2 regions of the Azospirillum agricola genome follow, and region 2 is predicted to be linked to the other one. Evidence: riboswitches for the same ligand, from Rfam matches in the RefSeq annotation. Region 2 holds a riboswitch; the other holds the start of a gene.
What was found. A riboswitch is a leader RNA that binds a small molecule or an ion and turns the genes downstream of it on or off. The one in region 2 is predicted to bind thiamine pyrophosphate.
Positions count from the first base shown of each region.

Region 1 (4,455 bases), 1.1 Mb from region 2:
GTCGCCCTGACCCGCGCCATGCGCGATTCGGGCACGGTGATGGAGTGGCGATCGCTGAACCTGCCCGGCCCGGTGATCGACAAGCATTCGACCGGCGGGGTCGGCGACAAGGTCAGCCTGATCCTGGCGCCAATGCTGGCGGCCTGCGGCGGTTTCGTGCCGATGGTGTCGGGGCGCGGGCTGGGGCATACCGGCGGCACGCTCGACAAGTTCGAGGCGATCCCCGGCTACCGCGCCAAGCCCGACAACGACCTGCTGCGCCGGGTGGTGAAAGAGGTCGGCTGCGCCGTGATTGGCGCCACCGACGACATCGCCCCGGCCGACCGGCGGCTCTACGCGATCCGCGACGTGACGGCGACGGTCGAGTCGCTCGACCTGATCACCGCCTCGATCCTGTCGAAGAAGCTCGCCGCCGGGCTCGACGCGCTGGTGATGGACGTGAAGTTCGGCTCCGGCGCCTTCATGCAGCGGCTGGAGGATGCCGAGGCGCTGGCCGAGAGCATCGTCACCGTCTCGGTCGGCGCCGAGCTGCCGGCGGTGGCCCTGCTGACCGACATGAACGAGGTGCTGGGCCGCAGCGCCGGCAACGCGCTGGAGATGCGCGAGTGCCTCGCCATCCTGCGCGGCGAGCCGGCCGAGCCGCGCCTCTACGAGGTGACGGTGGCGCTGGCCGGCGAACTGCTGGCGCTGGCCAAGCTGGCGCCGGACGCGGCGGCGGGCCGCGCGATGGCCGACCGTTCCGTGCGCGACGGCCGCGCCGCCGAGCGCTTCGCCCGCATGGTCCAGGCGCTGGGCGGTCCGTCGGATCTGCTGGAGCGGCCCGACTGCCATCTCGACCAAGCGCCGGTGGTGCGGCCGGTCTTCGCCGGGCGGGCGGGACGGGTGGCGTCCATCGACACGCGGGCGGTCGGCATGGCCGTGGTGGCGTTGGGCGGCGGGCGCACCAAGGTGACCGACGCCATCGACTTCGCGGTCGGCCTCGATTCGGTCGCTGGGCTGGGGACGGAGGTCGGGCCGGCGGGCGGGCCGAGCGCGCAGCCGCTCGCCATCCTCCACGCGCGGACCGAGGCGCAGGCCGACGAGGCGGCGGAGCGCCTGCGGCGCGCCGTCACCGTGGCCGACACCGCTCCGCCGCGCGGCCCGCTGATCGCCAAGCGGGTGTAACCATGTGGAAACAACCGCTTTATTGGTGCTGCTCGTCATGACCGGGCTTGTCCCGGTCATCCACGCGGTTTCTTGAAGCTTGCCCGTGGATGCCCGTGTCAAGCACGGGCATGACGTGGCTGGGAAGCCGAGAGCGGATTGCAGGGCCAAGTCCGGGCCAAATCCGGACCGACGCTGGGCTGATCTGCGGTTGCGGCATTGGGCGACGATGCGGCTTGCCTATAATGTGGGCAACCTCGCCATTTCCCGTTCCCCGAGTCCATTGATGACCGAAGCCGTCAAACGCGCCGAGCTGCTGCCCGCCGAGGCCGATTCGGTCCCCTACGCCGTCGGCTGTTTCCTGGTGACGATCCTGCTGTTCGCGGCGATGGACACGCTCATCAAGTTCCTGTCGGCCAGCTACCCGGTGCCGCAGCTGATGTTCGTGCGCTCGGCGGTGGCGCTGCTGCTGGTCGGCGGCTACACGATGACGCGCGGCGGCGGGCTGGCGGCGCTGCGGACCCGGCGGCCCTGGGGGCATGTCTGGCGGGCCTTTGCCGGGCTGCTGTCGATGGGCTGCTTCTTCTACGCCTTCAAGCATCTGCCGCTGGCCGAGGTCTATGTCCTGAGCTTCGCCGGGCCGCTGTTCATCACGGCGCTGTCGGGGCCGCTGCTGGGCGAGGCGGTGGGCTGGCGGCGCTGGGCGGCGGTGCTGTTCGGCTTCGGCGGCGTGGTGGTGATGGCCCAGCCCTCGACCGGGGCGCCGGTCGTCCCGGTGCTGGTCGGGCTGTGCGCCGCCCTGTTCTATGCTCTGGCGGCGCTGGCGGTGCGCGGGCTGTCGCGGACCGAGACCGCCGCCTCCATCGTCATCTACCTGCTGATGACGACGACGGTGGTCAGCGGCGTGCTGGCGGTTCCCGTCTGGATCCCGCCCTCGGCGACCGAACTGGGGCTGATGGCGACGGTCGGCGCGCTGGGCGCGGTGGCGCAGGTGCTGCTGACCCAGGCCTTCCGCCGCGCGCCGCCCTCGGTGGTGGCGCCCTTCGAGTACACCGGCATGGTCTGGGCCAGCCTGTTCGGCTATCTGGTGTTCGGCGACCTGCCGACCGTGCCGGTGTTGGCGGGCGCGATGGTGATCATCGGCAGCGGCCTCTACATCCTGCATCGTGAAACCATGAAGGACCGGCGGCGGCGCGGCGCCTGACAGGACCGCTTGACAGGATGGGGAGGGCGGCGACACTCTCGCCCCCTCGTTCACGGCTGGGGTGCCCGTCTGACGGCGGGCTGAGACCACACCCATCGAACCTGATCCGGGTCATGCCGGCGAAGGGAGCCGAGCGCGCCAACGACCCGGCCGACCGGCCTTTCCCCGACCGGCCCTCCCGTTGCCCCGTTCAGTCCTCCCGCCGCCGGCGCAGGAGGAGTTTTTCGGTCATGCGGCGCGCGGCTTTCCTTGCTCTTGGTCTTCTGGCGGCGCTGCCGGCACGGGCCGAGACGCTGTCCTTTCCGGTGCTGGTCCCGCTGACCGGCTTCCTGTCGCTGGAGGGCACCAGCCAGCGCAACGGCGCCGCGCTGGCGCTGACGGAGGCCGGCGCCAAAGCGGACGTCATCGACACCGGCACCTCGCCGGAGGCGGCGGTGACGGCGCTGGAGCGGGCGGCCGGCAACGGCAGCGTCGGCGCCGTGGCGGCGAGCATGCTGGGCACGCAGATGTTGGCGATGCTGCCGCTGGCGGCCGAGCTGAAGCTGCCGCTGGTCACCGTGTCGGGCACCGCCTCGATCACCGAGCAGGGCAATCCCTGGGTCTTCCGCTTCTTCCCCGGCGACGCCGTGACCAAGACCGCCCACGCCCGCTACGTGGTGGAGGAGCTGGGCCGCAAGCGGCCGGCGCTGATCTACCAGACCACCGCCTACGGCCAGAGCGGCAAGGCCCATCTGGAGCCGGCCTTCAAGGCGTTGGGCGCCGAGCTGGTGTTCGAGGAGGGCGTCGACCCGGCGGCCAAGGATCTGCTGCCGGTGCTGACCAAGGCGCTGGCAGCCAAGCCGGACGTGCTGGTGCTCCATCTGCATTCCGGGCCGACCGCGCTGCTGTTGAAGCAGGCGGCGGCGAGCGGCGTCACCCTGCCCATCGTCGCCGGCTCCGCCATGCACCAGCCGAGCACGGCGGCTCTGCTGGAGCCGGCCGAGCTGAAGGGTGTGTGCGCGGAGACCGCCGCCTCGCCCATTTCCGGCGGGTCGCCGGCGATGGAGGCCTTCACCGCCTCCTACCGCGCCGCCTTCGGCAAGGAGCCGGACGCCTTCGCGCTCGGCCAGTATGACGGGATGAGGATGGTGCTGGCGGCGGTGCGGGATGGCGCGAAGACAGCCGAGGACATCCGCAAGGCGCTGGCCGGCGGTAGCCACGCCGGCCTCGCCATGACCTACAAGTCGGACGGCAAGGGCAACATGGCCCATTCCGCGGTGATCGTCTGCTACGACGGCACCAGCCGCGTGCCGGCGCTGGTCAAGCGCTACAACGATGTGGCGGGCGTGGTGAAGTAGGGTGGCGACGGCGCTTCAGCTCCTGCTGAACGGGGTGGCGCTGGGGGCGGCCTACGCGCTGGTGGCCCTCGGCTTCGTGCTGGTGCTGAACGCCACCTCGGCGGTGAACTTCGCGCAGGGCGATCTGGTGATGGCCGGCGGCCTGCTGGCGGTGGCGCTGGCGCCGCTGATCCCGCTGCCGGGCATCGTGCTGCTGCCGGTGGTGCTGGTGCTGATGGCCGGGCTGGGGCTGCTGCTGGCGGCGGCGGCCTATCTGCCGCTGCGTCGGCGCCCGCCGGTGTCGGTGTTCATCAGCACCATCGCGGTGGGCATCATCCTGCAGAACGGCGCCTCCGTGCTGTTCGGGCCGGAGCCGCGCGTGGCGCCGCCGCTGTTCGGCGATGGGCTCTGGCGGATCGGCGGGGTTGCGGTGGCCGAGCAGTCGGTCGCCATCGTCGCCGTCGCCGCCCTGCTGATCGGCGTCCAGCAATGGGTGTTCGGGCGCACGCAACTCGGCCGGCGGCTGCGCGCCACCGCGCAGGATCCGGAGATGGCGCGGGCCTGCGGCGTGCCGGTGACGGCGATGATCCTCATCACCTTCGCCATCGGCACGGCCTGTGCCGGGGCGGCGGGGTTGCTGCTCGCCAACCGCTATTTCGTCACGCCGACGGCGGGCGGCGATCTGATCCTGAAGGCCTACATCGCGGTGACGGTCGGCGGCTGGGGCTCGGTGCCGGGGGCGGTGGCGGGCGCGCTACTGATCGCGCTGTTCGAGGTCGGGGTGTCGTCGGT
Region 1 is NZ_JAIFZR010000005.1:2,622,438-2,626,892, reverse strand. Features, by position in the region: gene deoA (thymidine phosphorylase) at 1-1,164, shown strand, start outside; gene JN22_RS27425 (DMT family transporter) at 1,430-2,347, shown strand; TPP riboswitch at 2,395-2,492, shown strand; gene JN22_RS27420 (ABC transporter substrate-binding protein) at 2,578-3,684, shown strand; gene JN22_RS27415 (branched-chain amino acid ABC transporter permease) at 3,686-4,455, shown strand, end outside.
Region 1: another riboswitch for thiamine pyrophosphate. It lies ahead of JN22_RS27420 (ABC transporter substrate-binding protein); the one in region 2 lies ahead of thiC (phosphomethylpyrimidine synthase ThiC).

Region 2 (4,455 bases):
TCACCTTCGTGCTGGCCGGTCGGCGGCTGGTCACCATCCATCACATCGACCCGCAGCCCTTCCTGGCCTTCCGCCGCCGCGCCAGCCACGCCGAGCTTCCCATCACCAAGGGCGAGGCGGTGCTGGCGGCGCTGGTCGAGGGCATGGTGGACCGCACCGCCGGCGTCCTGCGCCGTACCGGGATCGAGCTGGACGCCATCAACCGCCGCGCCTTCCGTGGGCGCAAGCTGCGCTCGCGCGGCGAGACGCTGGACGACACCCAGACGCTCAAGCGCATCGGCCACGCCGGCCACCTGATCGGCAAGGCCCGCGTCAGCCTCGCCAGCCTGACCCGCATGATGGACTTCCTGGGCCGCGACGAGGGCTGGAACGCCGGCAAGGCGACCCGGCGCTGGGCGCGCACCGCCCGCCAGGACGTCGCCGGGCTGGACGAGTACGCCGGCTTCCTCGCCGGCAAGGTGGCGCTGCTGCTCGACACCGCGCTCGGCCGCATCAACGTCGAGCAGAACGAGATCGTGAAGATCGTCTCGATCATCACCGTGCTGCTGTTCCCGCCGACCCTGGTGGCGAGCATCTGCGGCATGAATTTCGCGGCGATGCCGGACATGGACGAGCCGGCCGCCTACCCGTCGGCCCTGCTGCTGATGCTGCTGTCGGCGCTGCTGCCGATGATCTTCGTCCGGCTGCGCCGCTGGCTGTAGCGCGGGCCGGGGCCTCCGGTCAGCGCACCGGACTCAGCGGACCCTCGCCGACAGCACGATGCCGCCGCCGATCAGCGCCACGCTCAGCAGCACGCCGAGGTTCAGCGGCTCGTTGTAGAAGGCGGCGCTCAGCAGCAGCGCGGTGACCGGCACCAGGCAGACGATCTGTCCGGCCTGGCTGGCCGGCATGACCGACAGCGCCTTGCCCCACCACCAGTAGCAGAGTCCGGTGGCGATCAGGCAGTTGTAGGCGATGACCGCCAGCAGCGAGCCCGACCAGTGGACCGGGTGTCCCGATTCGGCGAACAGCGCCAGCGGCACCATCACCAGCGCGCTGGCGGCGATCTGCCAGAAGGTCTGGGTCCAGAAGGGCGTCCGCCACACCCGGCGGCGGTAGAGCGTGGCGCCGAGCGCCCAGCTGACCGCGCAGCCGATCAGCAGGCCGTTGCCGATCAGCGCGTTGTCGTCGCTCCAATTTACCAGCGCCGGGTTGAAGAAGACGACCACCCCGGCGAAGGTCAGCAGCGCCGCCGCGGCGCGGCGTCGGGTGATCCGCTCGCCCAGCAGCAGCAGGCCGAGCGGCAGCGCCCACATCTGCATGGTGTAGGCCAGCACCGACGCCCGGCCCGGTGAGACGAACTGCAACCCGATGTTGCTCAGCCCCATCATGCCGCCGACCTGCAACAGGCCGATCACCGCGATCATCAGCCGCTCCCCGCGCTGGGGCAGCAGGGGAAAGCGCAGGACCGGCGCCAGCGCCGCGACGCTGAGCGCGGTTCCGATCAGCCGCACGGCGCAGAAGGCGAGCGGGCCGATGTCGACCAGCGCCAGCTTCATCAGCGGCCAGTTGGCGCCCCAGAACAGGACGATCCCGGCAAGCTGCGCGTAGACCGTGGGATTCGGGCCGGTGCGGGCCGCCTCCTGTCGGGAGGCCGTGGGCCGTCCGCCCTTCACCGCTTCATCCGTCATGACCGGTCGCTCTCCCCAGGTTGCGGAGCATGCTAATTCCGCAGGCTGACAATCAGCCCTGCTTTCCTTTGACGGCAGCCGTGCATCCGTGCATCATCGCGCGCATTCCAGGGGGGTCCCGACAGGGGGCTGAGATACCAACGGCCGGGCGCGTCAGCGCATCCGGCAGCGTGGTGACCCTTCGAACCTGATCCGGGTCATGCCGGCGAAGGGAGGGAACACGCGACCGGGCCGTCCAAGGTCCCATCCGGCCGATGCATCGGTCCGTCCGCGATCCATCGCCTCCGTCTTGTCCCGGGTTTGTCCGCCGCCCAACGCCAAGACGGAGAAACCCCGTGCCAAAAGACCTCGACACCCAGACCACCGATTCGAACCGTGCCGCCGGTTCGAAGGCGTTCGACCAGAGCGCCGTCCGCCTCTCGACCGGCCCCTTGCCCGCCTCGCGCAAGCGTTTCGTCGCCGGCAGCCGCTTTCCCGACCTGCGTGTCGCCCTGCGCGAGATTTGCCTGGGCGGCGGCGAGCCGCCGCTGACCGTCTACGACGCGTCCGGCCCCTACACCGACGAGGCGGCGTCCATCGACGTGCGCGACGGGCTGGCCAAGCTGCGCCGCGACTGGATCCTCGCCCGCCGGGACGTCGAGCCGGCCGAGGGCGGGCCCCTGCGCGGCAAGCCCGGCGTCGCGGTGACGCAGATGGCCTACGCCCGCGCCGGCCTCGTCACGCCGGAGATGGAGTACATCGCCATCCGCGAGAATGTCGGCCGCACCCAGGCCATGGATACGGCGCGCGACGGCGAGGATTTCGGCGCGTCGATCCCCGATCTGGTGACGCCGGAGTTCGTGCGCGACGAGGTGGCGCGCGGTCGGGCCATCATCCCGTCCAACATCAACCACCCCGAATCGGAGCCGATGATCATCGGCCGCAACTTCCTGACCAAGATCAACGCCAACATCGGCAACTCGGCGGTGACCTCCTCGATCGAGGAGGAGGTGGAGAAGATGGTCTGGGCGATCCGCTGGGGCGCCGACACCGTGATGGATCTGTCCACCGGCGACGACATCCACCGCACCCGCGAATGGATCCTGCGCAACGCCCCGGTTCCCATCGGCACCGTGCCGATCTATCAGGCGCTGGAGAAGGTGCGCGGCAAGGCCGAGGATCTGACCTGGGAGCTGTTCCGCGACACGCTGATCGAACAGGCGGAGCAGGGGGTGGATTACTTCACCATCCATGCCGGCCTGCGCCTCGCCCACATTCCGCTGACGGCGAAGCGGGTGACGGGGATCGTCTCGCGCGGCGGCTCGATCATCGCCAAATGGTGCCTGTCGCACCACCGCGAGAATTTCCTTTACGAGCGGTTCGCCGACATCGTCGAGATCTGCCGGACCTACGACGTGGCGCTGTCGCTGGGCGACGGCCTGCGGCCGGGCTGCCAGGCGGACGCCAACGACGCCGCCCAGTTCGCCGAGCTGGAGACGCTGGGCGAGCTGACGAAGATCGCCTGGGCGCGCGACGTCCAGGTGATGATCGAGGGGCCGGGCCATGTGCCGCTGCACAAGATCAAGCACAACGTCGACAAGCAGCTGGCACTCTGCGGCGAGGCGCCCTTCTACACGCTGGGGCCGTTGGTGACGGACGTCGCGCCCGGCTACGACCACATCACCAGCGCCATCGGGGCGGCGATGATCGGCTGGTTCGGCACGGCGATGCTCTGCTACGTCACGCCGAAGGAGCATCTGGGCCTGCCCGACCGCGACGACGTGAAGGCCGGGGTGATCGCCTACAAGATCGCCGCCCACGCCGCCGATCTGGCGAAGGGGCATCCGGCGGCCCGGCTGCGCGACGACGCCATGTCGCGGGCGCGCTTCTCCTTCCGCTGGCGCGACCAGTTCGCGCTGGCGCTCGATCCCGACACGGCGATGGCCTACCACGACGAGACCCTGCCGGCGGAGGGGGCGAAGACCGCGCATTTCTGCTCGATGTGCGGGCCGAAATTCTGCTCGATGAAGATCACCCAGGAGATCCGCGACGCGGCGGAGTCGGGCATGACCGAGATGTCGGAGAGGTTCCGCGCCTCGGGCGGGGAGATCTACCAGCCGGCCGGGTGAGGCGCGGCGCCCGTCGGGGAGGGGGGCCGGAGCCCCGCCGGCGTCCGGCGGCGGTCCCCTTTCCTGGTCGAGGCGGGGGCATGGCGGCGCGGGGGCGGGCGTGCCCGCCCGCCGCGCGAGATTTGCCTCGCATCCGCCGCGCCCCGGCGGTAGAAGGTGTGTCCCGGTCCGCAGGATCCATAGGGTTGACGGCGCGACCGGATCGATTTTCCGGAGCGTCCCATGTCCAACGCCGAATTTCATCGCATCAAGCGCCTCCCGCCCTACGTGTTCGCCGAAGTGAACGCCATGAAGGCCCGAGCCCGAGCTAACGGCGCTGATATCATCGACCTCGGCATGGGCAACCCCGACCAGGCGACCCCGCAGCACATCGTCGACAAGCTGGTCGAGGCCGTGCGCGATCCCAAGACGCACCGCTACTCGAACTCGCGCGGCATCCCCGGCCTGCGCAAGGCGCACGCGGCCTACTACAAGCGTCGCTTCAACGTCGACATCGACCCCGAAACCGAGACCATCGTCACCATCGGGTCGAAGGAGGGGCTGGCCAACCTCGCCCAGGCGATCACCAGCCCGGGCGACATCATCCTGGTGCCGAACCCGAGCTACCCGATCCATCCCTTCGGCTTCATCCTGGCCGGCGCCTCGGTGCGCCACCTGCCGGTGGGCATGGAGAACGG
Region 2 is NZ_JAIFZR010000005.1:1,532,283-1,536,737, forward strand. Features, by position in the region: gene JN22_RS22285 (CorA family divalent cation transporter) at 1-701, shown strand, start outside; gene JN22_RS22290 (DMT family transporter) at 735-1,670, opposite strand; TPP riboswitch at 1,770-1,901, shown strand; gene thiC (phosphomethylpyrimidine synthase ThiC) at 2,102-3,778, shown strand; gene JN22_RS22300 (LL-diaminopimelate aminotransferase) at 4,001-4,455, shown strand, end outside.